One region of the Actimicrobium sp. CCI2.3 genome, then DNA from elsewhere that is predicted to be linked to it. Evidence: predicted binding sites of a transcription regulator. Region 1 holds the regulator's gene; each other region holds the start of a gene.
The links. Region 1 encodes sigma-54, which starts transcription at its own class of promoters, with help from an activator protein. Its sites were predicted from a motif close to TGGCANGNAANCTGCTTT; they were not measured.
Positions count from the first base shown of each region.

Region 2: glnA (type I glutamate--ammonia ligase) is a predicted target of sigma-54. The motif match lies at 2,982-2,999, and genes of this name have one in related genera.
Region 3: nirB (nitrite reductase large subunit NirB) is a predicted target of sigma-54. The motif match lies at 3,589-3,606, and genes of this name have one in related genera.

Region 1 covers NZ_JASJWR010000011.1:26,258-35,956, reverse strand. Annotated here, with positions in the region: gene QN370_RS08105 (cation:proton antiporter) at 1-1,729, opposite strand, end outside; gene QN370_RS08100 (KpsF/GutQ family sugar-phosphate isomerase) at 1,823-2,860, shown strand; gene QN370_RS08095 (HAD family hydrolase) at 2,860-3,396, shown strand; gene lptC (LPS export ABC transporter periplasmic protein LptC) at 3,393-3,989, shown strand; gene lptA (lipopolysaccharide transport periplasmic protein LptA) at 4,033-4,596, shown strand; gene lptB (LPS export ABC transporter ATP-binding protein) at 4,593-5,378, shown strand; gene QN370_RS08075 (RNA polymerase factor sigma-54) at 5,391-6,872, shown strand; gene hpf (ribosome hibernation-promoting factor, HPF/YfiA family) at 6,989-7,345, shown strand; gene QN370_RS08065 (enoyl-CoA hydratase/isomerase family protein) at 7,454-8,551, shown strand; gene QN370_RS08060 (deoxyguanosinetriphosphate triphosphohydrolase) at 8,579-9,699, opposite strand, start outside.
Region 2 covers NZ_JASJWR010000023.1:37,485-47,183, reverse strand. Annotated here, with positions in the region: gene QN370_RS13630 (peptide chain release factor 3) at 1-913, shown strand, start outside; gene QN370_RS13625 (hypothetical protein) at 1,118-1,687, shown strand; gene QN370_RS13620 (rhodanese-like domain-containing protein) at 2,282-2,746, opposite strand; gene glnA (type I glutamate--ammonia ligase) at 3,132-4,547, shown strand; gene QN370_RS13610 (DUF4124 domain-containing protein) at 4,718-5,203, shown strand; gene glnL (nitrogen regulation protein NR(II)) at 5,259-6,332, shown strand; gene ntrC (nitrogen regulation protein NR(I)) at 6,399-7,904, shown strand; gene selD (selenide, water dikinase SelD) at 7,958-9,040, opposite strand; gene senB (selenoneine biosynthesis selenosugar synthase SenB) at 9,037-9,699, opposite strand, start outside.
Region 3 covers NZ_JASJWR010000033.1:5,609-15,307, reverse strand. Annotated here, with positions in the region: gene QN370_RS16865 (molybdopterin-dependent oxidoreductase) at 1-755, opposite strand, end outside; gene nirD (nitrite reductase small subunit NirD) at 752-1,081, opposite strand; gene nirB (nitrite reductase large subunit NirB) at 1,102-3,537, opposite strand; gene QN370_RS16850 (nitrate/nitrite transporter) at 3,795-5,009, shown strand; gene QN370_RS16845 (bifunctional protein-serine/threonine kinase/phosphatase) at 5,013-6,713, shown strand; gene QN370_RS16840 (nucleotidyltransferase domain-containing protein) at 6,836-7,120, shown strand; gene QN370_RS16835 (hypothetical protein) at 7,315-7,665, shown strand; gene QN370_RS16830 (NAD-dependent succinate-semialdehyde dehydrogenase) at 7,763-9,127, shown strand; gene QN370_RS16825 (ABC transporter ATP-binding protein) at 9,247-9,699, opposite strand, start outside.

The DNA of each region.
Region 1 (9,699 bases):
CGCCATGAAAAAACCCCCTCAGTGACGCGTAGCGCTCATCGCGCGCACTCTGCACCCGATGCACGACACGGTGCAGCGGTACTCCGAGCATCACCAGCGCATGCGAGGCCAGCATCAGGCTCCCTTCGAGTGCTTCCGGCACCACTTCGGCGGCACCGGCCGCGCGCAACTGATCGAGGTCGGTATCGTCGTGACTGCGGACGATGACCGGCAAGGCCGGTACCAGTTCCTGCGCCAGATGCAGCAGTTTCAGCGCGGATGGCGTGCTGGCATACGTGATCACCAGCGCCGACGCCCGATGGATACCTGCCGCCACCAGCGACTCGCGCCGCGCCGCATCGCCGTACGAGACATTCGCGCCCGAGACCTGCGCTTCATGGACCCGGTCGGGATCGAGATCGAGCGCGTGATACTGAATTTTTTCTTCTTCGAGCAGGCGTGCCAGACTCTGCCCGCTGCGTCCGAAGCCTGCAATAATCACGTGCTTTTGCGTCGTCATCGTGCGGCTGGCAATGTGGGTCAGCGCGACCGATTGCATCATCCATTCATTGGCCGACAGCTTCATGACGATAGCGTCTGCATTGGCCAGGATGAACGGCGCGATCAGCATTGACAGCACCATCGACGCAAGAATCAGTTGCACGATGAACGGGTCGATCAGCTGCAAGCCACCGACCTGGTTGAGCAGCACGAATCCGAATTCGCCAGCCTGTGCCAGCGCCAGGCCGGTGCGCAACGCGACCCCGGTTGTGGCACCGAACAGGCGTGCCAGCGCGGTGATCAGGACAAACTTCAGCAGCACCGGCGCGGCCAGCAGCAACAGCACCAGCCACCAGTTTTCGATGACCAGCCGGATATTGAGCAACATGCCGATGGTGATGAAAAACAGTCCGAGCAACACATCGCGAAACGGCTTGATGTCTTCCTCGACCTGATGCTTGTATTCGGTTTCCGAAATCAGCATGCCGGCGACGAAGGCACCCAGCGCCAGCGACAGGCCAGCCTGTTCGGTAATCCACGCGGCACCGAGTGTAATGAGCAGCAGGTTGAGCATGAATAATTCCTGCGAGCGCCGCTTGATCACAATCCGGAACCAGCTGCGCATCAACTTCTGGCCGATCACCAGCAAGAGCAGCAGCACGCCAACCGCTTTCAGCGCGGCCCAGCCAAGCGTCACCGCAATGTCTTTCGGTGCCTCCGCCAGCGCCGGTACCAGGATCAGCAAAGGCACCAGCGCCAGATCCTGGAACAGCAGAATGCTGATGATGCGACGGCCATGTTCGCTTTCCAGCTCGAGCCGTTCGGTCAGCATTTTCGAGACAATCGCGGTCGACGACATCGCCAGCGCACCACCCAGCGCAAAGGCGGCGCCCCAGCTGATGTCGGCTACTTGCGGCAGCAAGCGCGCGGTGCCCCAGCCGCACAACATGGTGGCCAGGATGGTGAGCAGCACCTGTGCCATGCCGAGGCCAAAGACGGTACGTCGCATCGAAAAAAGTTTAGGCAGGGAGAATTCCAGGCCAATCGAAAACATCAGAAACACGACGCCGAATTCAGCCAGTGTATGCGTGGTGGCCGTGTCTTCGGCCCAACCGAGTCCGTGCGGACCAATGGCGATGCCGACGGCCAGATAGCCCAGCATCGGCGGCAAATGCATCATGCGAAAGGCAACCACGCCCAGTACGGCAGCGCCAAGTAACAGCAAGGTGAGTTCGAGCGCGGAGTGCATGAGCGGGGATCAGTCCTTTCATCTAGCGCGAGCCACTATTTTAGTTATCGCTGGCAGAATTTTTGCTTTGGTAATTCGTTTATACTTTCCGGCATGAGTGTACCCCAACAAAAACCCGTCCCCGACGCCTTCGATGCAGAGCGTGCTGCACGTGCGCTGGTGCTCGCCCGCGAGACCCTGCAAATCGAAGCCGATGCCTTGCTGACACTAAAAGCCCGTTTATCCGACAGTCATAGCAACACGGCTGCGTGCTTTGCACAAGCCGTTTGTCTGCTGCTAAATTGTACCGGTCGTGTCGTCGTGTCGGGCATCGGAAAATCCGGACACATCGCACGCAAGATCGCCGCGACACTGGCCTCGACGGGCACTTCTGCGATGTTCGTACATCCGGCAGAAGCAGCCCACGGCGATCTGGGCATGGTCAGTCAGCATGACGTGTTCGTGGCAATTTCCAATTCCGGTGAAACGGCCGAATTGATGGCCATCGTGCCGAGCATCAAACGCATGGGCGCGACACTGGTCGCCATGACCGGTGATGATGCATCAAGCCTGGCGCTGCTCGCGACCGTGCATCTGAATGTCTCGGTCGACAAGGAAGCTTGTCCGCTCAATCTTGCACCGACGGCCAGCACGACCGCGGCACTCGCGCTGGGCGATGCGCTGGCGGTGGCACTGCTCGATGCGCGCGGTTTCCTTCCTGAAGATTTTGCCCGCTCACATCCTGGTGGCGCGCTCGGACGACGCTTGCTGACCCATGTGCGCGACGTGATGCGTAGCGGTGGTGGTATTCCGGCCGTGCTGGTCACGGCCTCCCTGTCGGACACGCTGGCTGAAATGACGAGCAAGGGCATGGCCATGACGGCCGTGGTGGACGAGTCGTTCCGCCCGATCGGGGTATTCACTGACGGCGACTTGCGCCGCCTGATCGAACATGTGCAGGACTTCACCCGCTTGACGGTGGCCGACGTGATGCATCGCGATCCACGCACGATCGGTCCCGACCAGTTGGCCGTCGATGCCGTCCAGCTCATGGAAGAACTGCGCATCAATCAGTTACTGGTCGCCGACACAACCGGCAAGCTGGTTGGTGCGTTGCACATCCACGACCTGACCCGCGCGAAGGTGATTTGATGACAGACCACCACGACGACGTGATGACACGCGCAGCCCGGATCCGGCTGATGATCTTCGATGTCGATGGCGTGCTCACGGATGGCAGCCTGCATTTCGGTGCCGCGGGCGAACTGATCAAGACTTTCAATGTGCTCGATGGCCAGGGCATCCGCCTGTTGCAGCAATCGGGTGTCGACACGGCGATCATCAGTGCGCGTCAGTCGCCACTGGTGCAGCGCCGTGCCAGCGACCTTGGCATCACGCATGTGTTTCAGGGCAGCCATGACAAGCGCGCCAGTTTCGAGCAGCTGTTGCAGCAGACCGGCTTTAGCGCCGACCAGTGCGGCTTCATTGGCGACGACGTCATCGATCTGCCAATCCTGTTGCGTGCGGGCTTTGCCGCCAGCGTGCCGAATGGGCATATCGAAGTGCGTCAGCGCGTCCATTACATCACCTCCGCACCAGGTGGCACCGGTGCCGTGCGTGAATTGTGCGACCTGATTCTGCGCGCCCAGGGCAACTATGAGGCGGCGCTGGCACCGTACCTGTCATGAGCGCAGAAAATTCTGCCAATCGCCTGCGGCTCTGGCTGCTGATCGCACTGGGCATCGTACTGGTGCTTGGCAGTTATTGGGTGCTCGAGGTGCTGCGCAAAACGGGGGGGCCGGATCTGCAAGACACGCCACGCAGCGCACCCGACTACTACGTGAAAAATTTCACCTTCGTCAAGATGGCGAAATCCCGCACTGCGCGCTACAACATTTCCGGCGATGTACTGACCCATCTGCCACGCGACGACTCGTATGAAATCACCAAGCCGGTGATCTATCACCTCGCCAACAACTTGCCACCGATGGTGATGCGCTCGGAGCGCGCGCTGGTCAATAGCGATAACACCGAAGTACAGATGATCGATAACGTCGATGTCGACCGACCGGCATCAGGCACCACCCAGAATTTTCATCTCACGTCGGAGTATCTTTTGCTACTGCCCAACGACGACGTGATGAAAACCGACAAGCCCGTCAAAATGCTGATGGGTAAAAACTTACTGAATGGCACGGGCATGGTCGCCAACAACGCCACCCGCCAGCTCGACCTGGCCAACCGGGTGCACGGCGTATTTCCACCTGCACCGGTGCGCTGATGTCTTGCCCGACTTTTTTTCGTACCCTCCACCAGGAATTTTCATGAAATCGCTTTTTTTCGTTTTTTTATTCATGTTCAATGCGGCCATCGTGCCAGCCGTGCATGCTGAAAAAGCCGACTCCACCAAACCCACTGTCGTCGATGCCGACCAGATGGCTTACGACGACGTCAAGCAAGTCAATACGTTCACCGGCGCGGTCGTAGTCACCCGCGGCACGCTGCTCATGAAAGCCGCACGCGTGGTGGTGGTACAGGACGCAGCGGGCTATCAGTTCGCCACCTTGTATGCCGCAGCCGGGAGCCTGGCCAGCTTTCGCCAGAAGCGCGATGGCGGCGCTGACCTGTGGATCGAAGGAGAAGCCGAGCGCATCGAATACGATGGCAAGACCGAACTGGTCAAATTGTTTTCAAGGGCGAAGATGCGCCGACTCAATGGCACGACGCCAACCGACGAAGTCGAAGGCGAATTCATTTCGTACGATAGTCGCAGCGAATTTTTCTCGGTCAATAACACGCCGGCAGGACAGGACAGCAAGGCCGGTGCCGGACGGATCAAGGCCGTGATCCAGCCGCGCGCACCCGCCACTCCGGACACCCAAAAATGATCAACGCCCTAGCGACGCCTGCTGATTCCTTCATCGATAACAGCAGCAAACTCATCGTCACCGGCCTGAAGAAAAGCTATGGCATCCGGCAAGTCGTCAGCGATGTCTCGCTCGATGTCGCCAGCGGCGAGGTGGTTGGCTTGCTCGGACCGAACGGTGCAGGCAAGACCACCTCGTTCTACATGATCGTCGGCCTGGTGCCTTCGGATGCCGGTGAAATCCGCCTTGATGGTGTCGATATCTCGCGTCTGCCGATCCACCAGCGGGCAGTGCTGGGACTGTCTTACCTGCCGCAGGAAGCGTCGGTCTTTCGCAAGCTGACCGTCGAAGAAAATATCCGTGCCGTGCTGGAACTGCAGGTTGACGAGCAGCGCAAGTCATTGACCAAGAAGGTCATCAATGAGCGCCTCGACACCTTGCTGCAAGATCTGCAGATCGAGAAGCTGCGCGACAACCAGGCGTTGTCGTTGTCCGGCGGCGAGCGCCGACGCGTGGAAATTGCCCGCGCGCTAGCCAGCAACCCGCGCTTCGTGCTGCTCGATGAACCGTTCGCCGGTGTCGATCCGATTGCCGTCATCGAAATCCAGCGCATCGTGCGCTTCCTGAAAGAGCGCGGCATTGGCGTCCTGATCACCGACCATAACGTGCGTGAAACACTGGGCATCTGCGATCGCGCCTACATCATCAACCAGGGAGCGGTACTGGCCAGCGGAAGACCGGATGCCATCATCGCCGATGAATCGGTGCGACGGGTCTATCTGGGCGAACACTTCCGGATGTAGGCACAGTCAACGATGAAACAATCCCTCCAGCTCCGTACCTCCCAGCATCTTGCGCTCACCCCGCAACTGCAGCAATCGATTCGTCTGCTGCAACTATCCACACTGGAACTGCATCAGGAGCTCGAGCAAATGCTGACCGACAATCCGCTGCTGGAGCGACTCGACGATCCGCTCGATCACTCGGTGCGCCTGTTGGCCGATGGCGCACTCGGGGCCGATGGCATTCGCCAGCAAGGTGCCAGCGAAGACGCCAACGCCGCACCGTCGCCATCCGAATCGGACGCTCCGGCATCGGACCAGGTCGATGCCGGCGACGCCACGCCAAGTACCGATTCTGACTGGAGTTTCGACGATGTCGCGCGCACTTCCAAAGCCCCGGAAGACGACGATGCGCGACCCCAGCTTGAGGCGCACGAATCGACGCTACGTGAATTTTTGCTCGAGCAGATGCGCGTCACGGTAAGCAATCAACGCGACCGTGCACTGGTCGAATTGATGATCGATGCACTCAATGAAAATGGCTACCTCGAAGACACGCTAGACGCCATCTTCGAGCGCTTGCCAGCTGAACTGGAGATCGAGCCTGAAGAGCTGACTATCGCTTTGAAACTGCTACAGAGTTTCGATCCACCCGGCGTTGGCGCACGCAATGCGTCCGAATGTCTGGCACTGCAAATCAAGCGCTTCCCCGACATCGCCATGGTCACCCGACGCATGGCGTTAGCCATCGTCGACAACCATCTGACACTGTTTGCGCAGCGTGATTTCAGCAAGCTCAAAAAAGCCCTCGACTGCGATGATGAAGACCTGCGCGAAGCCCAAAGTGTGATCCGCCAGTGCAACCCGCATCCGGGCGCGATCTTCGGCGGCGGTACGTCCGATTACGTGGTGCCGGACGTGATCGTCAAGCGCACCAAGGGCGGCTGGCAGGTCATGCTGAACCATGATGTGATGCCGCGACTGCGGGTCAATGCGATGTACGCCAACATTCTCAAGCAAAGCAAAGGGGATGGATCGCTCACGTCACAGCTGCAGGAAGCCAAGTGGCTGATCAAAAATATGCGCCAGCGATTCGACACCATCCTGCGCGTCGCGCAGGCCATCGTGGAGCGACAGCGGAACTTTTTTTCGCATGGAGCGGTCGCCATGCGCCCCCTTGTTTTGCGCGAAATTGCTGATACACTCGGTCTGCACGAGAGCACTATCTCCCGTGTGACCACCCAGAAATACATGCTGACTCCACATGGCATGTTCGAGCTAAAGTATTTTTTTGGCAGCCACGTTGCCACTGAAACAGGCGGTGAAGCCTCTTCAACGGCAATACGGGCACTCATCAAACAATTGATAGGAGCCGAAGACCCGAAGATTCCATTTTCTGACAGTAAAATCGCAGACATGCTGGGAGAACAGGGTATGGTGGTAGCAAGGCGTACGGTCGCAAAGTATCGCGAAGCCCTGAAAATTCCCCCCGTCAACCTGCGCAAGGCCCTGTAGTTTCTGTAGTTTCTGTAGTTTCATTTGTCGTGTTGTACTGTCGCTGTGTTCGAAGCACCCCATCCGTAGCGGGTCCGGCTCCGAACCTCCATCGGCATTATTCAAAGGAGCGCTGTATGAATCTCACAATCAGTGGACATCATCTCGAAGTGACCCCTGCCATTCGTGAATATGTGCAAAGCAAGCTTGAGCGTATCAAGCGCCATTTCGACCATGTCATTGATATTGCCGTCATCCTGACGGTAGAAAAACTCCCGGAAAAAGAAAAGCGGCAGCGAGCAGAAATCAACCTGCATCTGCGCGGCAAAGACTTGCACGCCGAGAGTATTGCGGAGGACTTATATGCCGCAATTGATGCGCTGATCGACAAGCTCGATCGCCAGGTCATCAAGTACAAAACCAAATTGCAGGATCATCAGCACGACGCCATCAAGCACATCCCTGAACCGGTTGTTGCCATCGTTTCCTCCTGATCGAACCCGCTGCCGGGCAAACTGGCACATTCCACTTAGGGCGCATTGATTGCGCCCTTTTTGATTTCATGCAATTGACTTGTGCACAACCGAATACGAATCCCGACCATGACCGCACTCATCGACACCCAGATCAAGAACACGACCGGCCAGATCACACTGGATCGCCCCAAGGCCCTCAACTCGTTATCGCTCGCGATGGTGCGCGACCTGACGCGTATCCTGCTGGACTGGCGCGACAGTGCGACGGTGCACGCCGTGCTGATCAGGGGCAGCAGCGAAAAAGCATTTTGTGCCGGTGGCGATATCCGCTTTTTCCATCAGGCCGGTACGTCCACCCCGCAAGGCGGCAGTGCTGCGCTGGAAGATTTTTTCACCGAAGAATATGCCCTCAACCATCTGATCCATTTTTATCCGAAACCCTGGATCGCCGTACTGGACGGCATCGTCATGGGCGGTGGCATGGGGCTGGCGCAAAGCGGTGTGCAGAACCGGCTTCGCATCGTTACCGAACGAACAAAAATGGCGATGCCAGAAGTCAATATCGGCTTGTTCCCGGATGTTGGCGGCAGCTATTTCCTGTCGCGCACGGCAGGACAACTTGGCACCTACCTCGGGGTCTCCGGCGAGATGATTGGGGCTGCCGATGCACTCCATGCGGGACTGGCTGACCTGTTCCTTCCGTCCAGTGCCTTGGCGGGCCTGCAGGAATTAGTCGATCAGTTTTCCGGTGGTGACCTGCGTGCAGCGATCCGTGCCTATGCCGAACCGTTCGCCATCGCTTGCGATCCGGCGGGCAGCAAACTGGCGCAGAATCAATCGCGCATTGCGCAGCATTTCGGATTCGATTCGGTCACGCAGATCGCCGACTCACTGGCCGGTGACGAGTGTGCGTTCGCACAAGCGACCCTGGCGACGATGCAGAAACGCTCACCGCTGATGATGGCCGTGACCTTGCGGCAGTTGCGATTGGGTGCCGCACTGGATCTGGCAGGCTGTCTGCGCATGGAGCGCACGATGGTGCGGCATGCATTTACGCGAGGCGAAGTCATCGAAGGCATTCGTGCGGTAGTCATCGACAAGGACAACCAGCCGCGCTGGCAACCGGCCGACCTGACGCACGTCACTGAGGCGATGGTGGAGGACTTCTTTACACCAGCCTGGCCTGCTCACGCGCACCCGCTGCGTGAACTCATCGATCAGTGACAGCCGCGCTCTTGCAGGTCTGTCGATTCAGAGTTCGTCCATCATGAACAGTCGCCGGTGCTCACGGATCGCATAGCGGTCTGTCATGCCGGCGATATAGTCCGCCACCTTGCGCACCTGACTGGTGGTATCGCCTTCACGAAACTCGTAATCCGGTGACAGCAGGCCGGGCTCGGCCATGAAGGCGGTGAACAGATCGGTGACGATGCGGCGTGCCTTGCTGGTCATGCGATTGACCAGATAATGGCGATACAAGTTCTCCCGAAGGAATTGCTTGAGCAGCGTCGCCTGGGCGTGCATCTCCGGTGAAAAGGCGATCAGAGGCGGTGCATTGCGCACATCATCGACGCTGTCCAGCCGGACTTCCCGGATGCGCTCGCGCGAGGTATCAATCAGGTCAACCACCAGCGCATTAATCATGCGGCGTATCGTTTCACTGATCGCGCGGCGACCGCTGATACCCGGATAAGCCTGTTCGACTTGATGCCGATGACGCGCATACAAGTCGATCTGATCGAGTTGTGCTTCGCTGATCAAACCGGACCGCAGCCCATCATCAATGTCGTGGTTGTTATAGGCAATTTCATCGGCCAGGTTAGCCAGTTGCGCCTCCAGCGTCGGCTGCTTCTTGTCGAGAAAGCGCTGGCCGATCGCACCGAGCGTGCGGGCATTGACGGCGGAACAGTGCTTGAGGATCCCCTCGCGCGTTTCAAACATCAGATTGAGACCGTCGAAGGCGCCGTAACGCTCTTCCAGCACATCGACCACCCGCAAGCTTTGCAGGTTGTGTTCAAAGCCACCGTAGTCGGCCATGCAGGCATTGAGCGCATCCTGACCCGCATGCCCGAATGGCGTATGACCGAGATCGTGCGCCAGCGAGATCGCTTCGATCAAGTCTTCATTGAGCCGCAAATTGCGCGCCACCGAGCGGGCGATTTGTGCCACCTCGATCGTGTGCGTCAGGCGCGTTCGGAACAGGTCACCTTCGTGATTCACGAACACCTGTGTTTTGTACTCAAGCCGACGAAAAGCAGCGCAATGGATGATGCGGTCGCGATCACGCTGAAATTCGGAGCGCGAGGTCGGTGCCGCTTCGGCAAACTTGCGGCCGGTCGATCCGGCGGACCGGGCGGCATACGGTGCGAGCA
Region 2 (9,699 bases), on a different contig from region 1:
GCTGGTGCATGGCGCGTCCCATCCATTCGACCTGACTGCATTTCTGGCGGGTACGCAGACGCCGGTTTTCTTTGGTTCGGCGATCAATAATTTTGGCGTTCGGGAAATCCTCAATGCCCTTCTGGATTGGGCACCTGCGCCGCGTCCGCGCGATGCGAGCGTGCGTTCGGTCGAACCGGGCGAAACGCCTTTTTCGGGGTTCGTGTTCAAGATTCAGGCCAACATGGACCCGGCGCACCGCGACAGGATTGCGTTCCTGCGCGTTTGCTCAGGGCGTTTCGAGCGCGGCATGAAGATCAAGCACCTGCGATTGAACCGTGAAATTAAAGTGTCGAACGTCGTGACTTTCATGGCTGCGAGCCGCGAGCAAGTCGAGGAAGCCTATGCCGGGGACATCATCGGTTTGCCGAATCACGGCAACATGCAGATTGGGGATAGTTTCTCAGAGGGCGAACTGTTGCAGTTCACCGGGATTCCCTATTTTGCGCCAGACTTTTTCCGCTCGGTACGGATCCGCAATCCGCTAAAGATCAAGCAATTGCATAAAGGTTTGCAGCAGCTTGGTGAAGAAGGCGCGGTGCAGGTCTTCAAGCCGGTTCATACCGGAGAGCTGATTCTGGGTGCGGTTGGTGTGCTGCAGTTTGAAGTGGTGGCCAGTCGCTTGCTCAATGAGTATGGCGTCGACGCTGTATTCGAAGGCACCAGTATCAGCAGTGCGCGCTGGGTCACGGGCGAAGACAAGCGTGCCATTGCTGACTTCGAGAAATCGGCTGCCGGTCACAATGTTGCTTACGATGCTGCTGGAAATATGGCGTATCTGGCGACCTCAGGCGTCAATCTCAGGCACACCCAGGAGCGCTGGCCATTATTGACTTTTCATGCCACGCGCGAACACGCCGTCAAGCTGGAATAAAATAACGATTCAGTACACTAAAATCAAAAAATGTTTTTTGCAGTGTTTCCTTGATCTGATTTATATCAATCGGTTTGTCGCGTATTTTTCCTATACTTGTGTGCCCGTGATCGACACGCAGTAGGGAAGTATCTGTCGCTGGTGAGAATTTACCTATTCAAACTTGTGCCACCGTCAAGCGAGTGGCAGGCTTCAGGAGTCGTCATGCTCACTGCTACCTATTCGTTGCTTGCCATCCGGTTTGAGCAAAAAAATGCGTGCACGATACTTGCCCGCCTCCGGCGCTATTTGGAGTCAATCCAGTGCCGGAAAGAGTGCGTTGATCAGCCGACGCTGGTGTCAATGATCAACCAGTTACAGCACTTCGATCAGTACCTCCATGCACGCAAGATCGAGAGGCATGTTATCCCCGTTCTCTGCTGCTCGACCGACGAGGCCGACTCGCTGGTCGAGGAGCTTGAGATGCTCAGTCTTTCGGCCTGGCGGAGTTTGTCGACGCTGCAACACTATGTGCACCGGTGCGTCAGTAGTGGCGACCACCAGCCTTTCTTTTTGACCGCCGAACGCTATTGCGAAAGCATGCATCAGCGACTGGTCAAGGAAGAGAATTCATTGATGTCTCTGGTTGGGGAGGTGCTCACCAGGGAGGACTGGTTTGCGTTGGGGACACGCTTTCTGACGGAAGACGGTGAAAAATACAGGTCGCGACGGGGCATGTCGTCGCCGGTGCAATTGACCGCAGTGATTTCCGGTGAAAGTGCCGCTACGAGTTGATGCTCTCTGGGACGCGACTTGCCCTCCCGTGATTACCCGCTCATCGCGCCCACCGCAACCCTGGTTGCGCGTGCATCGATTCATCCGGCGCTGGTCGATTGTTCATTGAGGCGGCGACGACTATTCATGGTCGCGCTGGCTGGTTTTAAAAACGCAATGAGTTTCCGGCGGCTAATTTCACGGAGGTTCCGGTCGCGGCCGCTGCATCAAGGTTCTATAAAGCGGGACCCCTATTCCTGCAGAATGACTTTCCGTTCTGGTTGTCCGGCTTCATGGAGTGCATGCGGGTTGTCGACGTCGCCGTCGGTGCACTCTGCATTCCTCTTTCACGGATCGTGCCATCGTTGTACGCAGGGAGAGTCCGGTCACGGCGGTTTCGCCGGGACGGCCAGTTGCGAGCCGTGGCGCAGGCCATCGAAGAGGTCGCACCACTCCAGCGCCAGGAGGTGTATGCCAGCCAGATCGGCCGGCTCAACCAGATTGAAGAAAAGGCCAATCAGATTTCGATCCCGCTATCCTGCGCCGAAGAGTTATACGGTTTGCGTAGTCATCGTCACTTTGTGCGAACCCGCATTGTCGACTTACAGCAAATCGTTAAGCACCTATCCACGGCAAGCCTGCCTTGCACCAGCCAGCGACCATCTTGCGATGTCCGTCCGCATCGCGGTCGCCTTCGAAGCCCTCCAATATATCAAAGCAATGCAGATAGCCGGATTCGGTCGCCAGTTTCGCTGCGTGGCGCGAGCGCACACCGGAGCGACACAGGAACACAATGAGGGTTTCCTCGGTGGTCGCGACACGGAGTTCGTCCATGAAGTCGGGATTCGGAACCGATCCCGGGTACAAGCTCCATTGCACGGACAGGTGCTGGTGTTCTGCAATGCTGACCTTGCCAACCCAGTCACGTTCGGCATGGGTCCTTACATCCACCAGTCGGACGTCTGGGTTCGCTTTCAGCAATTCGAACGCTTCAACCGGTGTCACAGCCCCGGCATAGGGCAAGGTATGGTGTTGACCTCGCTCCCGGGCGTTGATCAATATTTTTTCGGGTGATGTCATCTCTGAAATCCAATCATGAGAGGTTGAGGGGAATGTCTATTAAGCCTGTTTATGTTGGTGCATTTTTCGAGGAATAAAACATAAGTGCACCAATATAAAAATTTGGCATGATTTTGGCACCATTGTGGTACCGCTCTTCGGGTCGGCTGCAACCGAAAAGTAAAGAAATTGCCGGATGCCTCCTCATCTTGCCGGGTTCTGCCAGAATCAGGTGGGACGTAATTCGTACTCGCGGTGGCATGGAACCTGCTACGGAATCTGCTATTATTTCACGCTGAGTTTTGGGACGTTCGTAGCTTGCTGTTGACTACTTTCGCATGCAATCATTCGGTTCACGACCATCTCGCATATTTTTGAATTTATTGATCTATCAGAGGAGATACGCATGGCAATGACGGCAGCAGAAGTACTGAAAATGGCCAAAGACAACGAAGTTAAATTCGTTGACTTCCGCTTCGCCGATACGCGCGGCAAAGAACAGCACGTAACGGTTCCGGTTTCCCATTTTGATATGGACAAGTTTGAGTCGGGGCATGCATTTGACGGCTCCTCCATCGCTGGCTGGAAAGGTATCGAGTCCTCGGACATGATCCTGATGCCGGATCCTAATACCGCAAACATCGATCCATTCATGGAAGAAACAACGATGTTCATGCAGTGCGATGTCATCGAGCCATCGGATGGCAAGGGTTACGACCGTGATCCGCGCTCGATCGCCAAGCGCGCTGAAGCCTATCTGAAATCCTCCGGCCTCGGCGACACCGCCTATTTCGGTCCTGAGCCAGAATTCTTCATCTTTGACAGCGTGCGCTGGAAGATCGGCATGGACGGTTGCTTCGTCAAGATCGATTCTGAAGAAGCATCATGGAGCTCGGGCGAAAAGTTTGAAGGCGGCAACACGGGCCATCGTCCAGCAGTCAAAGGCGGTTACTTTCCGGTTCCTCCGGTCGACAGCATGCAAGACATGCGTTCGGAAATGTCGCTGATCCTCGAAGGCATGGGTATCCCGGTTGAAGTGCATCACCACGAAGTCGCTGGTGCAGGACAAAATGAACTCGGCACCCGTTTCTCGACACTCGTCGAGCGCGCTGACTGGACCCAGAACCTGAAATACGTAGTCTGGAATGTTGCCCACACCTACGGCAAGACGGCAACCTTCATGCCTAAGCCTATCGTTGGTGACAATGGCTCGGGGATGCACGTCCATCAATCGATCTGGAAAGATGGCAAGAACCTGTTCGCTGGTGATGGTTATGCCGGGCTTTCCGAGTTTGCGTTGTATTACATCGGCGGCATCATCAAGCACGCCCGGGCGCTCAATGCGATCACCAACCCAGGTACGAATTCGTACAAGCGTCTCGTGCCTGGTTTTGAAGCACCGGTCAAGCTGGCTTATTCGGCCCGCAACCGTTCGGCCTCGATCCGTATTCCGCATGTGCCGAATCCTAAAGGCCGTCGCATCGAAACACGGTTCCCGGACCCTCTGGCCAATCCGTACCTGTGCTTCTCCGCGCTGATGATGGCCGGTCTGGATGGCGTGCAAAACAAGATCCATCCAGGCGAAGCTGCCTCGAAAGATTTGTATCACTTGCCGCCAGAAGAAGACGCATTGATCCCGACAGTCTGCTCATCGCTTGAGCAAGCACTCGAGAACCTCAACAGCGACCGTGAATTCCTCACGCGCGGTGGCGTCTTCAGCGACAGCATGATCGATGCCTACATCGAATTGAAAATGCAGGAAGTCACACGCTTCCGCATGACGACGCATCCGGTCGAATTCGATATGTACTATTCGATGTAATACGTTGACTGGCTGACGTGCAGTACAAAGATGGGCGAGATATTCTCGCCCATCTTTACTTTTACGGTGTCTGTGTCGTATGCCGGCGTGGTGTCTCGAACATCGTTTGTATTGGTCAGCCTCTTGTCCTAAACTGAGAGTCCGTGTCATCAGTTCCTCAAATGAAATTTATGAAACTCCCTGTCTTAAGCCTCATCCTTTTTTCGCTGTGCATGCATCAGGCGCAGGCACAGAGTGAGGTATTCCTGTGTGTCGACGAGCGTGGCAACAAGGAATACAAGAACACCGGCATCACCAGAGGCTGCAAAAAAATCGAATTGCCAGGCATGACGATCATTGCGACACCGAAGCGTGCGCCTGTGGCTGTTTCCGGCGCGACCGCCAGGAGCGACTCGGGCGATTTTCCGAAAATAGATAGCGGAACCCAGAAAGCGCGCGATAGTGATCGCCGTCAGATACTGCTTGATGAACTGAAGTCTGAAGAAGGCAAACTGACCGTACTGAAGAAAGACTATAGCGGCGGCGAGCCAGAACGCCTGGGTGACGAAAGCAATTACGCCAAGTATCTGGCACGCGTGGCTGGCATGAAGGAAGAAATCGGCCGCACCGAAAAAAATATCGAAGCCCTCAAACGCGAGCTCGGCAATCTCAAGTGATGCCGTAGCGTGTATCAACCAGGCTGCGTAACGTGGCCTGCCTGTCTGGATCATCGTGAAAATTCCCTTTAGTTCTGTTGCAGGTCTCGACTTGCTCGCCTCGGCTGTTGTCATTCTCGATGCCGAAGGGCGTATTTCTTACGCCAATGCCGCTGCTGAAAATATGCTGGAAAGCTCCTTTCGCTTGTTGGAGCAGCATCTGTTGTTTGAGCTGTTCGTCAACGGCGACAAACTTGAAACCGTGTTCAGGCAAGCGGTTGCCCATGAGTTCGCCGAAAAGCGGCAAGACCTGACGCTGCAACGCATCGGGCGAGAATCATTACAGGTCCATGTGGTGGTCACCGCACTGGACAATCCCGATTCACCGGTCCTCATCGAGATGCGTGAAAACGTCCAGCAACTCAAGCTTGACCGCGAAGAGCGACTACTGGATCAGAGCCTGGCCAACAAGGAGCTAATCCGCAACCTCGCGCACGAAATCAAGAATCCGCTGGGCGGCATTCGTGGCGCGGCCCAATTGCTCGAACTCGAGTTGCCGGAGCGGCACCTGAAAGAATTGCGCGAATATACGCAAGTCATCATCAAGGAAGCCGACCGGTTGCAGACACTGGTTGACCGCTTGCTGGCACCACACCGGCGTCCGCACATCGTCGGTGATGTCAATATCCATGAAGTCTGCGAACGCGTACGGAGCCTGATCCTGGCCGAGTTTCCGAGTGGCCTGGAAATTCGGCGTGACTACGACCTGTCGTTACCGGATTTTCGCGGAGACAAGGAGCAGCTGATCCAGGTGGTCCTGAACATCGCCCACAATGCCTCGTATGCGCTGTCCGAACGGATTCGGCAGGGCGATGCAGTGCTGACATTGCAGACGCGCGTGGCGCGGCAAGTGACGCTGGCGAAGGTGCGCTATCGGCTGGCACTAGACTTGCATATCCTCGACAATGGCCCCGGCATCCCGACCGAGATTCGCGACCGTATTTTCTTTCCGCTGGTGTCAGGCAGAGAGGGCGGTAGCGGATTAGGGTTGACACTGGCCCAGACTTTCATTCAGCAGCATTCCGGTGTGATCGAATGCGAAAGTCGGCCGGGATGCACGGATTTCAGGATATTGATACCGCTACCTTGAGACCCAGGGTACGGATCGTAGCCAGCACTGAGGGTGCGGCTACTTGACGTGGACACCAAAGAAATCATGAAACCAATCTGGATTGTAGACGACGACGAATCAATACGATGGGTGCTTGAAAAAGCACTGGCGCGTGAAAATCTGGCGACCCGTAGTTTTTCCAACGCACGCGATGCCAACGATGCGTTGCAGCACGATACGCCGCAAGTCTTGGTGTCTGACATCCGGATGCCTGGCGGTTCTGGCCTCGAATTGCTGCAGACAGTCAAGACCAAGCATCCTGGTCTGCCGGTGATTATCATCACCGCCTTTTCGGATCTGGATTCTGCTGTTGCCGCATTTCAGGGCGGCGCTTTTGAATATCTGGCCAAACCATTTGATCTCGAAAAAGCCGTCGAGTTAATTCGGCGTGCCCTTGATGAAAGCTTGCGTGAAGCCAGCGTTGAGCAAGCGCCCGCAGAAACGCCGGAGATACTCGGTCAGGCACCAGCGATGCAGGATGTGTTTCGCGCGATCGGTCGCTTGTCGCAATCGAATGTGACCGTGCTCATTACCGGAGAATCGGGTACCGGCAAGGAACTGGTTGCACGGGCCTTGCACAAGCACAGTCCACGTGCGTCGCAACCTTTTATTGCCTTGAATACGGCGGCAATTCCCAAGGACTTGCTCGAGTCCGAATTGTTTGGTCACGAACGCGGTGCCTTTACCGGTGCCCAGGCCAGCCGGCGTGGCCGCTTTGAACAAGCCGAAAACGGCACCTTGTTTCTCGATGAGATCGGTGACATGCCGTTCGACTTGCAGACGCGCTTGTTGCGTGTGCTGTCCGATGGCCATTTTTATCGTGTGGGTGGTCATCAGCCAATGAAAGCCAACGTGCGCGTGATCGCCGCGACGCATCAGAATCTTGAGCAGCGTGTGCGTGAAGGACTGTTTCGCGAAGATCTTTATCACCGTCTCAATGTCATCCGTCTGCGCTTGCCAAGCCTGCGTGAACGGCGTGAGGATATCCCTATCCTGACCCGTTATTTCCTCGCGCAGAGCGCCAAGCAGCTCGGTGGGGATCCCAAGCGGATGACCGATGGGGCGATGCAGTTTCTGACGGGACTGGATTTGCCCGGGAATGTGCGTCAGCTCGAAAACCTCTGCAACTGGATTACGGTGATGGCACCCGGACAAAGTGTCGAGGTCAAGGATTTACCGCGTGACCTGATTGACGGTGGAAGTTTTGCTGCGATTGCGACTCCGCAATCGAGTGTGGCAACGACTCCCGCGCCACCGGAATTGTCCGGACACGCGACCGTGCCGACCGCTGCCAGTATGCCGGTTGTCGCGGCTGTCGATAGTGAAACCTGGGTGGATTTGCTGGAAGCAGAAGCGGCCAGAATGCTGGCTGCCGGTCAGCCCGAAGTGATGGATGCGTTAGGCCGACTGTTCGAGTCCGCATTGATCAAGACTGCGCTCAAGCACACGCACGGTCGTAAAAACGATGCAGCGATTCGTCTTGGAATTGGACGCAATACAATCACGCGCAAGATACAGGAACTGGGTATCGACGGTGCCAAGGACGAGTAACCGCCCTGCACCTGGCCAGTGCGGTGAGCGCACTGGCCAGGAGCTGCGAAAAATTACTGCGAGACGTTGACGCAACCCGTACCGCTGATCATTTCTCCGATGACGGCGGCGTGTTCAAATCCACCCTGGCGAAAAATCTCCAGAACGGCATCGACGCTGCCGGCGTCACAGGACACCAGCAAGCCGCCCGATGTTTGCGGATCAGTCAGCAGCATTTGTTGCGTCATCGTGATCGAGGCATCGAGCACCACGTCCATGCCGTAACCATCCCAGTTGCGTCCGGATGCCCCGGTCACGCAACCCGCCTCGGCCAGTGCCTGTACGTTGGGCAACAGCGGTATCTGTTTCATCCGGAGTTGCGCCGTCAGCTTGGCACCCCGTGCCAGTTCCAGCGTATGGCCGAGCAGGCCGAAACCGGTCACATCGGTCAGGGCGTGGACACCCGGCAGTTCGGACAAGGCTTTACCTGGCTTGTTGAGCTTGGTCGCGTTCTCGATCATTGCCTTGTAACCTTCGGCGTCGAGGACTTCCTTTTTCAATGCAGCCGACAGAATCCCGACGCCGATCGGTTTGCCAAGGATGAGCTGGTCGCCCACTTTCGCATCCGCATTGCGCTTGACCTTGGAGGGGTGAATCAGACCCAGCACGACCAGGCCATAGATCGGTTCGACCGAGTCGATCGTGTGTCCGCCGGCAATCGGAATGCCAGCTTCCGCGCAGATTGTCTCGCCACCCTTGATGATCTGGCCGATGACCTCGACCGGCAATTTGTTGATCGGCATGCCGACCAGCGCCAGCGCCATGATCGGCGTACCGCCCATTGCATAGACGTCCGAAATGGCATTGGTCGCGGCAATGCGGCCGAAGTCAAACGGATCATCGACGATCGGCATGAAGAAGTCGGTCGTGGCAATCAGTGCTTGCTCGTCATTGAGCTGATAGACCGCGGCATCGTCGGCGGTCTCGATTCCGACCAGGAGTTCTTTTGGCACCGGAAAACCGGTTGAATTTTTCAGGATTTGTGCCAGTACTCCCGGTGCGATCTTGCAGCCGCAACCGCCACCATGGGAAAAAGAGGTGAGTTTGACGGGCGCACTAATAGTCGCACTAACAGGCGCATTGATGGGAGTGTTCATGGAAATCCTTCGAGGGCGGGAGTAGGAGTAGGAGGGCAGCGTGGTGCCTGACCGTAAATGTGCAGGCAATTATCCACCAACTGCCGCACCGCTGCGCATTCGCGCTCCGGTGCAAACAGAGGACGGCGCAGGTTGCATTGTGCCTGCAAGTGGGCGAGGAAAAGAGGGTCGCTTGCGCACCGCCGCATCAATGCTGACAGTGCGGTAGCATCACCAACCGGAAAGTAGCCCGCATAGTCGTCGCCGAGCAAGCCACGATTGCCTGAGATATCGCTGGCAATGACGGCCACGCCGCTGGTAATGGCTTCGATGATGACATTGGCACCGCCTTCCATGATCGAGCTGATGACCATCAGATCGCTGTTTTTAAGCCGCTGGCGGGTGGCTGCATGGGGCTGGTTGCCAATCCAGCGGTAGCGTGGCTGCCGTTCGGCGGTCGATCTGGCCAGCATTTCCATTGATGCATCGAGTGCACCGCCAACATGCAGGAAGTCGATGTCCTCGTGCTCCAGATCCATGCAGGCGCGCAAAAACGTGGCCGGATCTTTTTCGGCGCGCAGGTGGCCTATCATGATGACCTTGAGCGCAGCACGATGACGCTTGATGGCTTTCAGCGTGCGTGCCGACTGGTGGATGACGCGGGTTTTTTCAAGCAGTGG
Region 3 (9,699 bases), on a different contig from region 1:
TCGGTCAGCTCTTCCCACAGGCACAAGTGCAGCATGCCGTTGAACAGCGCGACATCGGTACCGGGCAGTATCTGCAGGAACAGATCGGCATCGCGCGCGGTGTCGGTGCGGCGCGGATCGGCGACGATGACTTTCATCTGCGGGTTGTTCTTGCGCGCTTCTTCGAGCCGGCGATACAGGACCGGATGCGCGTACGCCATGTTCGAGCCGACGATGAAAACCAGCTCGGCCTGTTCGATGTCTTCGTAGCAGGCCGGTGGCGCATCGGCGCCCAGCGTTTGCTTGTAGCCAGCCACGGCGCTGGACATGCACAAGCGCGAATTGGTGTCGACGTTATTGGTCCCGATCAAGCCTTTGGCAAGCTTGTTGAAGACGTAGTAATCCTCGGTCAGCAACTGGCCGGAAATGTAAAAGCCCACGCTGTCGGGACCATGCGTGCGGATGGTATCGGCAAACTTGTGCGCCATCGCATCGAGCGTTGCATCCCAGCTCGCCGCGGCACGCGGCAAGCTGCGATCGCTGCGCATTTCAGGCACCAGCGCGCGCACCTGTTGCTGCAGCAGCGGTTGCGCACTGAGCGCCAGCGTGCTGCCCTTGGTGCACAAACGGCCGAAGTTGGCGGGATGATCGGGATCACCGCGCACGCCGGTAATGTGCGCACCCGTCGTTTCGATCAGGACACCGCAACCGACACCGCAATAACAGCAAGTTGATTTGGTCTCGCGACGCGCGCCGGCGCTGGTTGGTTCACTCATGCAGCCGCCAGCTCCTGCAGGTCGAGGGCGACGTCGCCATTGTCAATGCGGACGCTGAAGGTCTGCGTGCACCCTTCGTCGGGAGCCAGCGCGCAGCCGGTGGCCAGTTCGATGTTCCAGTTATGCATCGGACAGGCGACCTTCTCGCCGAACACGATGCCTTGCGACAGCGGCCCGCCCTTGTGCGGACACTTGTCGAGCAACGCAAAGACCTTGTCTTCGGTATTGCGAAAAATCGCGACCGGCACCTTGCCTTCGCGCTGCACGATGCGGGAACCGAGGACCGGAATATCGTCGACCCGGCAAATGATTTTCCATTGATTCATGAGAGTGTTCCTGTTCGGGTTCAGACGGTCAGTGGCGCAAACTGGCGCACGTCGACATGGGCTTTTGCCTGCTCGTGCCATGGATCAGGCTGGCCATCGAGCGAGAATAACAGGCGCTCGTAGAGTTCCTTGCGATTGACGTGGTCCTCGATCATGCGCTGCTTGACGTAGTCGAGGCCGACCCGCGCCAGATAGTGCACGGTACGCTCGAGATACCAGCCTTCCTCGCGATACAACTGCAAGAACGCACCGGTATATTCCAGTACTTCATCGTGGGTTTTCAGCTTGACCAGGAACTGCGCGACTTCGGTCTTGATACCGCCATTACCGCCAACATAAATTTCCCAGCCCGAATCAACGCCGATCACGCCAACGTCCTTGATGCCGGATTCGGCACAATTGCGCGGGCAACCGGACACCGCCAGCTTGACCTTGTGCGGCGAATACATCAGCGCCAACTGTCGTTCCAGTTGCTGGCCCATCAGCGTCGAATTCTGCGTGCCGAAGCGGCACCATTCGGAGCCGACGCAGGTCTTCACGGTCCGCAAACCTTTCGCATACGCCAGCCCGGACGGCATGCCAAGGTCGCTCCAGACTTCGCGCAAATCTTCTTTTTTCACGCCCAGCAAGTCGATGCGCTGACCGCCGGTGACCTTCACGGTCGGGATCTTGAACTTGTCGACCACGTCGGCGATACGGCGCAATTCGGAGGCATTGGTCTCGCCACCCCACATGCGCGGAATCACCGAGAAGGTGCCGTCTTTCTGGATGTTGGCGTGGGCGCGCTCATTGATGTAGCGCGATTGCGGATCGTCCTTGGCTTCATGCGGCCAGGTCGAAATCAGATAGTAGTTCAGCGCCGGACGGCAACTCGCGCATCCGTTCGGCGTGCGCCAGTTCATGAAGCCCATCGTGTCGGCGATCGTCAACAGCTTCTCGGCGCGGATCGCGTCGCGTGCTTCCTGATGCGTGTGATCAGTACACGAACACATTGGCTTGTTCTTGGTGGCTTGCGAATAATCACCGCCAGCAGTGAACATCAGGATCTGCTCGACCAGGCCCGTGCATGATCCGCACGACGCCGATGCCTTGGTGTGCTTGCGCACGTCTTCGAGCGTGAACAAGCCTTTTTCCTTGATCGCCTTGACGATGGTGCCTTTGCACACGCCGTTGCAGCCGCAGACTTCGGCGCTGTCCGGCATTGCCGCTGCCTTGGTAAAACCTTCATGGCCGACATCACCCGGACGCCCCGGATTGGATTCGCCGAACATCAGCGTATCGCGGATTTCCGTGATGTCCTTGCCTTCGCGGACCAGGCTGAAGTACCAGCCGCCATCGGCGGTATCGCCGTACAGGCAGGCACCGATCAGCTTGTCGCCACGCACCACCAGCTTTTTGTAGACGCCGCCTATCGGGTCCGACAGGATGATTTCTTCGGTGCCCTCGCCACCCATGAATTCGCCGGCCGAAAACAGATCGATGCCAGTGACTTTCAATTTGGTCGAGGTGACCGAGCCCTGATAGCGGCCGATGCCGAAATTGCCGAGGTGGTTGGCGCAGACCTTGGCCATCTCGAACAACGGTGCGACCAAGCCGTAGGCCGTGCCGCGATGGTTGACACATTCACCGACCGCATAGACGCGCGGATCGTAGGTTTGCATCGTGTCGCTGACGACGATACCGCGATTGCAGTACAGGCCACTGGCTTCGGCCAGCGTGGTGTTCGGGCGGATACCGACTGCCATCACGACCAGCTGTGCGGGCACTTCCGACCCGTCGGTGAAGCGGATGCCGGTGACATGGCCATCGACGCCGATCAGCTCCTGGGTGTTTTTGCCGAGCAGGAAATGCAGGCCACGGTCTTCGAGCGATTTTTGCAGCATCTTGCCGGCGACCGGATCGAGCTGACGCTCCATCAGCCATTCGGGCAGATGGACGACGGTGACGTTCATGCCCCGTAGTTTCAGGCCATTAGCGGCTTCCAGGCCGAGCAAACCACCACCGATAACGATCGCATCGGTGTGGGTTTCGGAAGCGGCGATCATCGCGTTGGTGTCGTGGATATCGCGGTACGAGATCACGCCCGCCAGGTCCTTGCCCGGTACCGGCAACATGAACGGGTTGGAGCCGGTGGCCATTAACAGGCGATCGTATTCGGCGGTGGTGCCATCGTCGGCGATCACGCAACGCTTGATGCGGTCGATCGTGACGACCTTCTTGCCGAGGTGCAGCGTGATGTCGTTGTCTTCGTACCAGTCGACATCATTCAACATGATGTCCTTGATAGTTTGCTCGCCGGCCAGCACCGGCGACAGCAGGATGCGGTTGTAATTGGCATACGGCTCCGCGCCGAACACCGTGATGTCGTAAATATCCGGGGCGATCTTGCGCAGCTCTTCGAGCGTACGCACACCTGCCATCCCGTTTCCGACCATGACCAGTTTGAGCTTCTTCATTTGAGTCCTCGTGAATTCTTGTCGTCGCCTTGCGACGTGCGTTGTTCACTCTAAGCAAAAGCGGTGCCAATGAAGATTGGCAGCGGCGCACCAACGTCCGGACAAAAACGCACTCGAATCAGGCGCACTTCCGCACTCTTTGGTGCAACGTGGATTAACGCACCGGCAAACACGCGCAATCGATCAAAGCAGCAAATTTTAGATGGCACAGGGCTTGCGTTAGCTGATGCATCTCCACTCACCGCGGTCCCGCCATCATGCAAAAAACCTCCTTCTGGAAAGCCGGACACACGCCCACCCTGCTGGCCGCCTTTTTCTATTTCGACCTCAGCTTCATGGTCTGGGTCATCCTCGGTCCGCTCGGCGTGCAGATCGCCAAAGACCTCGGTTTGACCGCTGCCCAAAAAGGCTTGATCGTTGCCACTCCGCTGCTGGCCGGTGCGCTGCTGCGTATCGTCATGGGCGTGCTGGTTGATCATCTGAAACCCAAACGTGCCGGTGCCATCGGCCAGGTCATCGTGATTGCCGGCATGGTCTGGGCCTGGCAAGGTCAGCTTGACAGCTACCACAGCATCCTGGCGCTCGGCGTCATTCTCGGTGTCGCCGGTGCCGCATTTGCAGTGGCGTTACCCCTGGCCTCGCGCTGGTATCCACCCGAGCATCAGGGCACAGCGCTGGGTATTGCCGGTGCCGGCAATTCGGGCACGGCCTTCGCCGCCCTGTTCGCACCGACGCTGGCACTGGCGTTCGGCTGGCAAAATGTCTTCGGCCTGTGCCTGATTCCACTCGGCGTCGCGCTGGTGGTGTACATGGTGTTCGCCAAGGATGCGCCATCGGCACCGCCGCCGAAGTCGATGCTCGAATACATGCAAGTGCTCAAGGACAAGGATGCATGGTGGTTCATGTTCTTCTACAGCGTGACCTTTGGCGGCTTTTCGGGACTGGCCTCGTCGCTGACGATTTACTTCAACAGCCAGTACGGATTGTCGCCGGTGACGGCGGGATACTTCACGGCGGCCTGCGTGTTTGCCGGGTCGATGGTGCGACCAATGGGTGGCCGCTTGTCCGACCGCATCGGCGGCATCAAGACGCTGTCGATCATGTACGTCCTCGCCGCCATCTTCCTGTTCATTGCCAGCCTAGGACTGGACTCGGCCGTACCGGCAGTCATCGTGTTCGTCGGTGCGATGCTCGCGCTGGGCACGGGTAACGGTGCGGTGTTCCAGCTGGTGCCGCAACGCTTTCGCAAGGAAATCGGCGTGATGACCGGACTGGTCGGCATGGCCGGCGGCATCGGCGGTTTTTATCTGGCCTCGAGCCTCGGCTTTTCAAAACAGATGACCGGCAGTTATCAGGTCGGCCTGACGATCTTTGCCGCACTGGCCGTCATTGCCTTGATCGGCCTGTCGTTGGTCAAGGGGCGCTGGCGCACAACATGGGGCAGCGCCGCCATGACCAATGCCACGATCTGACCGATGGGACTGACCCTCGCCATCGGTCACGCGACGCAGGCCGGACCGCGTGCGCGCAACGAAGATTTCGTCGGCGTCGTCACGCCGCGCGAGCCGGACTTGCTGACCAAGGGCGTGCTGGCGGCCATTGCCGATGGCGTCTCGGGCAATGAGGGCGGGCGCGAGGCGGCCGAATACACGGTGCGCGGCTTGCTGTCGGATTACTACGCGACGCCGGATACCTGGCCGGTATCGCAAGCGCTCGACCGGGTTCTGACGGCGACCAACAGCTGGGTTCAGCATCAGGGCTCGGTGCGCACCGAACTGACCGGCATGGCCACCACGCTGACGTGCGTGGTGCTGCGCGGCGGCTTCTATTATTTTGCGCATGTCGGCGACAGCCGGTTGTACTTGCTACGCGCCGGTACGCTAACCAGACTGACCACCGACCACGTCTGGGACAAACCGGAAATGCAGCATGTACTGACGCGCGCCATCGGTCTCGATTCGCGGCTAGCGGTCGATCATGGCATGGGCGAACTGCAGGTGCGTGACGTGCTGCTGCTGGTCACCGACGGCGTGTGGAATGCCTTGCGCGACCGCGATATCAGCAGCCATGTGTCCGGGCTGGCGCAAGAAAAATGCGACGCTGAGTCCTGCGCGGCAGCGCTGGTCCAAGCCGCACTCGACGCCGGCGGCGGCGACAATGCCAGCGCCATGGTGCTGCGCATCGATGCGCTACCGGAACAGAATTTGCGGGATACGCTGTCGAGCCTGCAAGCGCTACCGGTACCGCCGCGCTTCAAGCCCGGCCAGGTCATCGACGGCATCCGGATCGACAGCGTCTTGCACGACTCGCGCAGCACGCTGCTCTATCGGGTCACCGACTTGCGCACGCAGCGTGCACTGGTCCTGAAAACCCTGCAACCGGGCTGCGGCAGCGACCCGCAGGAACGCGCCGCTTTTGCGCATGAAGAATGGCTGGCGCGCCGCGCCGTGGCGCGATTTTTTGTTCAGGTGATCACGCCCGAGCAACGCAGCGCATTGTATTTTCTGACCACCTGGCACGACGGCAGCACGCTGCAGCAGCAGCTCGACGCGGCGACCCATTTCACGATCCCCGATGTCATCGCGCATGGCACGAAGCTAGTCCGTGCCGTCGGCGCGCTGCACCGGCGCAGCATCCTGCATCGCGATATCAAACCGGCCAACGTGCACATCGGTAGCGACGGCGAGTTACGCCTGCTTGATTTTGGCGTCGCGCAATCCGGACTGGACGGCACTCAGCAAGCGACCACCCAGGCCGGTACACCGTCCTACCTCGCGCCGGAACAGTTCGACCACGCGCCCGCCTCGCGCCAGACCGACCTGTATGCAGTCGGCGTCACGCTGTACCAATTGCTGACCCGCCGCTATCCGTATGGCGAGATCGAAGCCTTCCAGCGACCGCGCTTCAATGAGCCGACACCACCGACCCGCACCCGGCCCGAGATACCGCACTGGCTGGAAAACGTACTCCTGAGAGCCGTCGCCCGCGATGCCGATGCCCGCTTTGAAACTGCCGAGGAATTCCTGCTAGCGCTGGAACGCGGCGCCACCCGCGCGCTCGACAAGGCCCCGGCGCTACCGCTGCTGCAACGCGATCCACTGTCGATCTGGCGCAGCGTGGCGGTGATTTCGGTGGTGCTCAATGTGCTGTTGCTGTATTTGCTGGTGCTGAAATAAGCGACAGCCACCACAGGTTTGACTCACCTCATGACTGAACGTATTGACGACTTCTGCTCAGCCGGTATGATTCAAAAAAGCGATACGACAGCGCATCGCCTGACACGTTATCGAGGCATTTCATGAGACTGCTGGAAAAAGAAGTCAACATCATCCGATCAGTCATCCATGACATTGATCCGGACGGAAAAATCTATTTGTTCGGCTCTCGCACTGATGACTTGCGACGCGGCGGCGATATCGACCTGTTCCTCGACGCCTCTCTGGTTATTCCCCTCAAAAGCCAGCTCGCCATGCAATACAGGCTGGTTTCCCAATGCGATACGCACGTTGACCTCTTGGTCAAGACACCGGAAGACGAAGAACAAACCATTTACGGGATTGCCCGACAAGGGATTTTGTTGTGACCCGGACAGATGCAAGCCGACACCTATTGCATGACAACCTTTCAGCATGCTCTGAGAGAATCGTCAGTCTGGTCTACTCGGTAAAAAAGAATGCTGCCATATTCCCCCTGAACCTGGACAGCCTTGCCGGACTGAGCGACGAACAGAAGGAATCGATCGACGCACTTATCCTGTGATATTCGCAATGTCTATCCATGCTCCAGGATCAAATTTTCAGGGGCATCGCCGTCGCTGAACAGGAAGACCTGAGCGACAAATCCAATCGCGATAAAACACTCCTGATGGAAAAGTTGGGTGTCATACGGTCTGCGGATGCCTTCGGTTCAGCTGCCATATTACGGAACAAGTTTTCGCATCACTATCCCGAAAAAAGTAAAGACCAGTTGAACAAGTTGAATTTACTTATCGACGAGTCGGTCTTCCTGATTGGCGTCTATGACGACGCACTGATATACCTGACGTCGAAAGGCTTCCTGCGCAAAGATCATGGCTGGGGTGACCAGTTACGGCAAGTCCGGCATCTCACTGCACTACGAAGCCAGTAAATCTCCTGCACCAACCGCCTAAGTGCGCCAGCGCACGGCAATTACAAAACAATACGCAGATGATGGGGGTCTACTTACTGCAATGTGAAGAGGACCTATGGCCTATCAAAGCACCAATCCCTACGATGGAAAAGTACTGGAAAAATTTACCGAACTCGATGGCGTGCAACTCGAAGCACGGCTGGCCCTGGCGGCTAGCTGCTTCACGACCTGGCGCGCTACCAGCTTTGCTGAACGCAGCACCGTGCTCAAACGCGCTGCCGCGATCATGCGCGAACGCAGCGATGAATTCGCTACCCTGATCACGCTCGAAATGGGCAAGCTGATCGACCAGAGTCGCGGCGAAGTCGAACTGAGCGCATCGATCCTTGATTACTATGCGCAGAACGCCGAAGAATTTCTTGCCCCTGAAAAGCTGACAGTCCCGTCCGGCGAAGCCTCGGTCGAGAGCGCTCCGGTTGGCGTGCTGTTCGGTGTCGAGCCATGGAATTATCCGTACTACCAGATCGCCCGCTTTGCCGCACCGAATCTGATGGCGGGCAATGTCGTGATGGTCAAGCATGCATCGAACGTGCCGCAATGCGCACGCGCTTTTGAGCAGTTGATGGCCGAAGCGGGTGCTCCGGCGGGTGCTTACACCAACCTGTATATCTCGAAAGAGCAGGTCAGCCAGGTCATCGACGATCCACGCATCAAGGGCGTGGCACTGACCGGTAGCGAAGGCGCTGGCGCCATCGTCGCGGCACGCGCCGGAAAAAACCTGAAAAAGACCACGATGGAACTCGGCGGTAGCGACGCCTTCATCGTCCTCGACGATGCCGACCTCGATTTGGCGGTCAAGCAAGCCGTGATTGGTCGCATGGGCAATGCCGGTCAGGCTTGTACCGCATCAAAACGCTTCATCGTTGTCGAGCCGATGGCTGATCGTTTTCTGGCGCAATTCATGGCGGCGCTAGCTGACTTCAAGCCGGGTAATCCGATCGACTCGAAGACAAATCTGGGGCCGCTGTCCTCGCAGGAAGCGCTCGACAATTTGCTTGATCAGGTAAAACGCGCCGTTGCTGCGGGTGCCAAAGCCGTGGTTGGTGGTCAGCGCGTTGACGTGCCGGGTGCATTCATGCAACCGACCATCCTGACCGACATCGACAAGAGCAACCCGGCCTACAAGGAAGAATTCTTTGGTCCGGTCGCGCTGTTCTTCCGTGTCGCCGATGAAGCTGCCGCAATTGCCCTGGCCAACGATTCGCCGTTCGGCCTCGGTGGATCGGTGTTCACCAAAGACATCGCACGCGGCAAGCGCGTCGCCAGCCAGATAGAAACCGGCATGGTATTCATCAACACGCCAACCAACACCTCGGCGGAATTGCCGTTTGGTGGTATCAAGAACTCCGGCTACGGACGCGAACTGTCGCGTGCCGGCATTCAGGAGTTCGTCAACAAGAAGCTGATCCGGGTCGAGTAATACTGCATTGGCTGCATTGGCTGCGTAGCACGTCCGCGCAGCCTCCCGCCAAAAAAAGCCACCCGATTAGTCCGGTGGCTTTTTTTACGTCTTTGACGCGTGGCATCGTCCCGTTACAGCTACGCCGCTTCCCTTGCCGCGGGCCGTGCTTGCCGGTGATACAAAAACTCCAGCACGGCGGTGCGATAAGCCATGTACTGCGGGTCGGCGGCCAGTGCTACCCGTTCGCGCGGGCGCGGCAGCTCAACCGACACGATGTCACCAATAGTGGCCGAGGGTCCGTTGGTCATCATCACGATGCGGTCCGACAGCAGCACTGCCTCGTCGACATCATGCGTGACCATCACCACGGTCGATCCGGTGGCAGCGACGATCTTGAGCAATTCATCCTGCAGATGCGCACGCGTGAGTGCATCGAGCGCACCGAACGGCTCATCCATCAGCAAGACTTTCGGCTCCATCGACAACGCGCGCGCAATGCCGACGCGCTGTTTCATGCCGCCGGAAATTTCGTTCGGACGCTTGTGTTCGGCATGGGTCAACCCGACCAGGGCGAGCGCGGCGCGAGTACG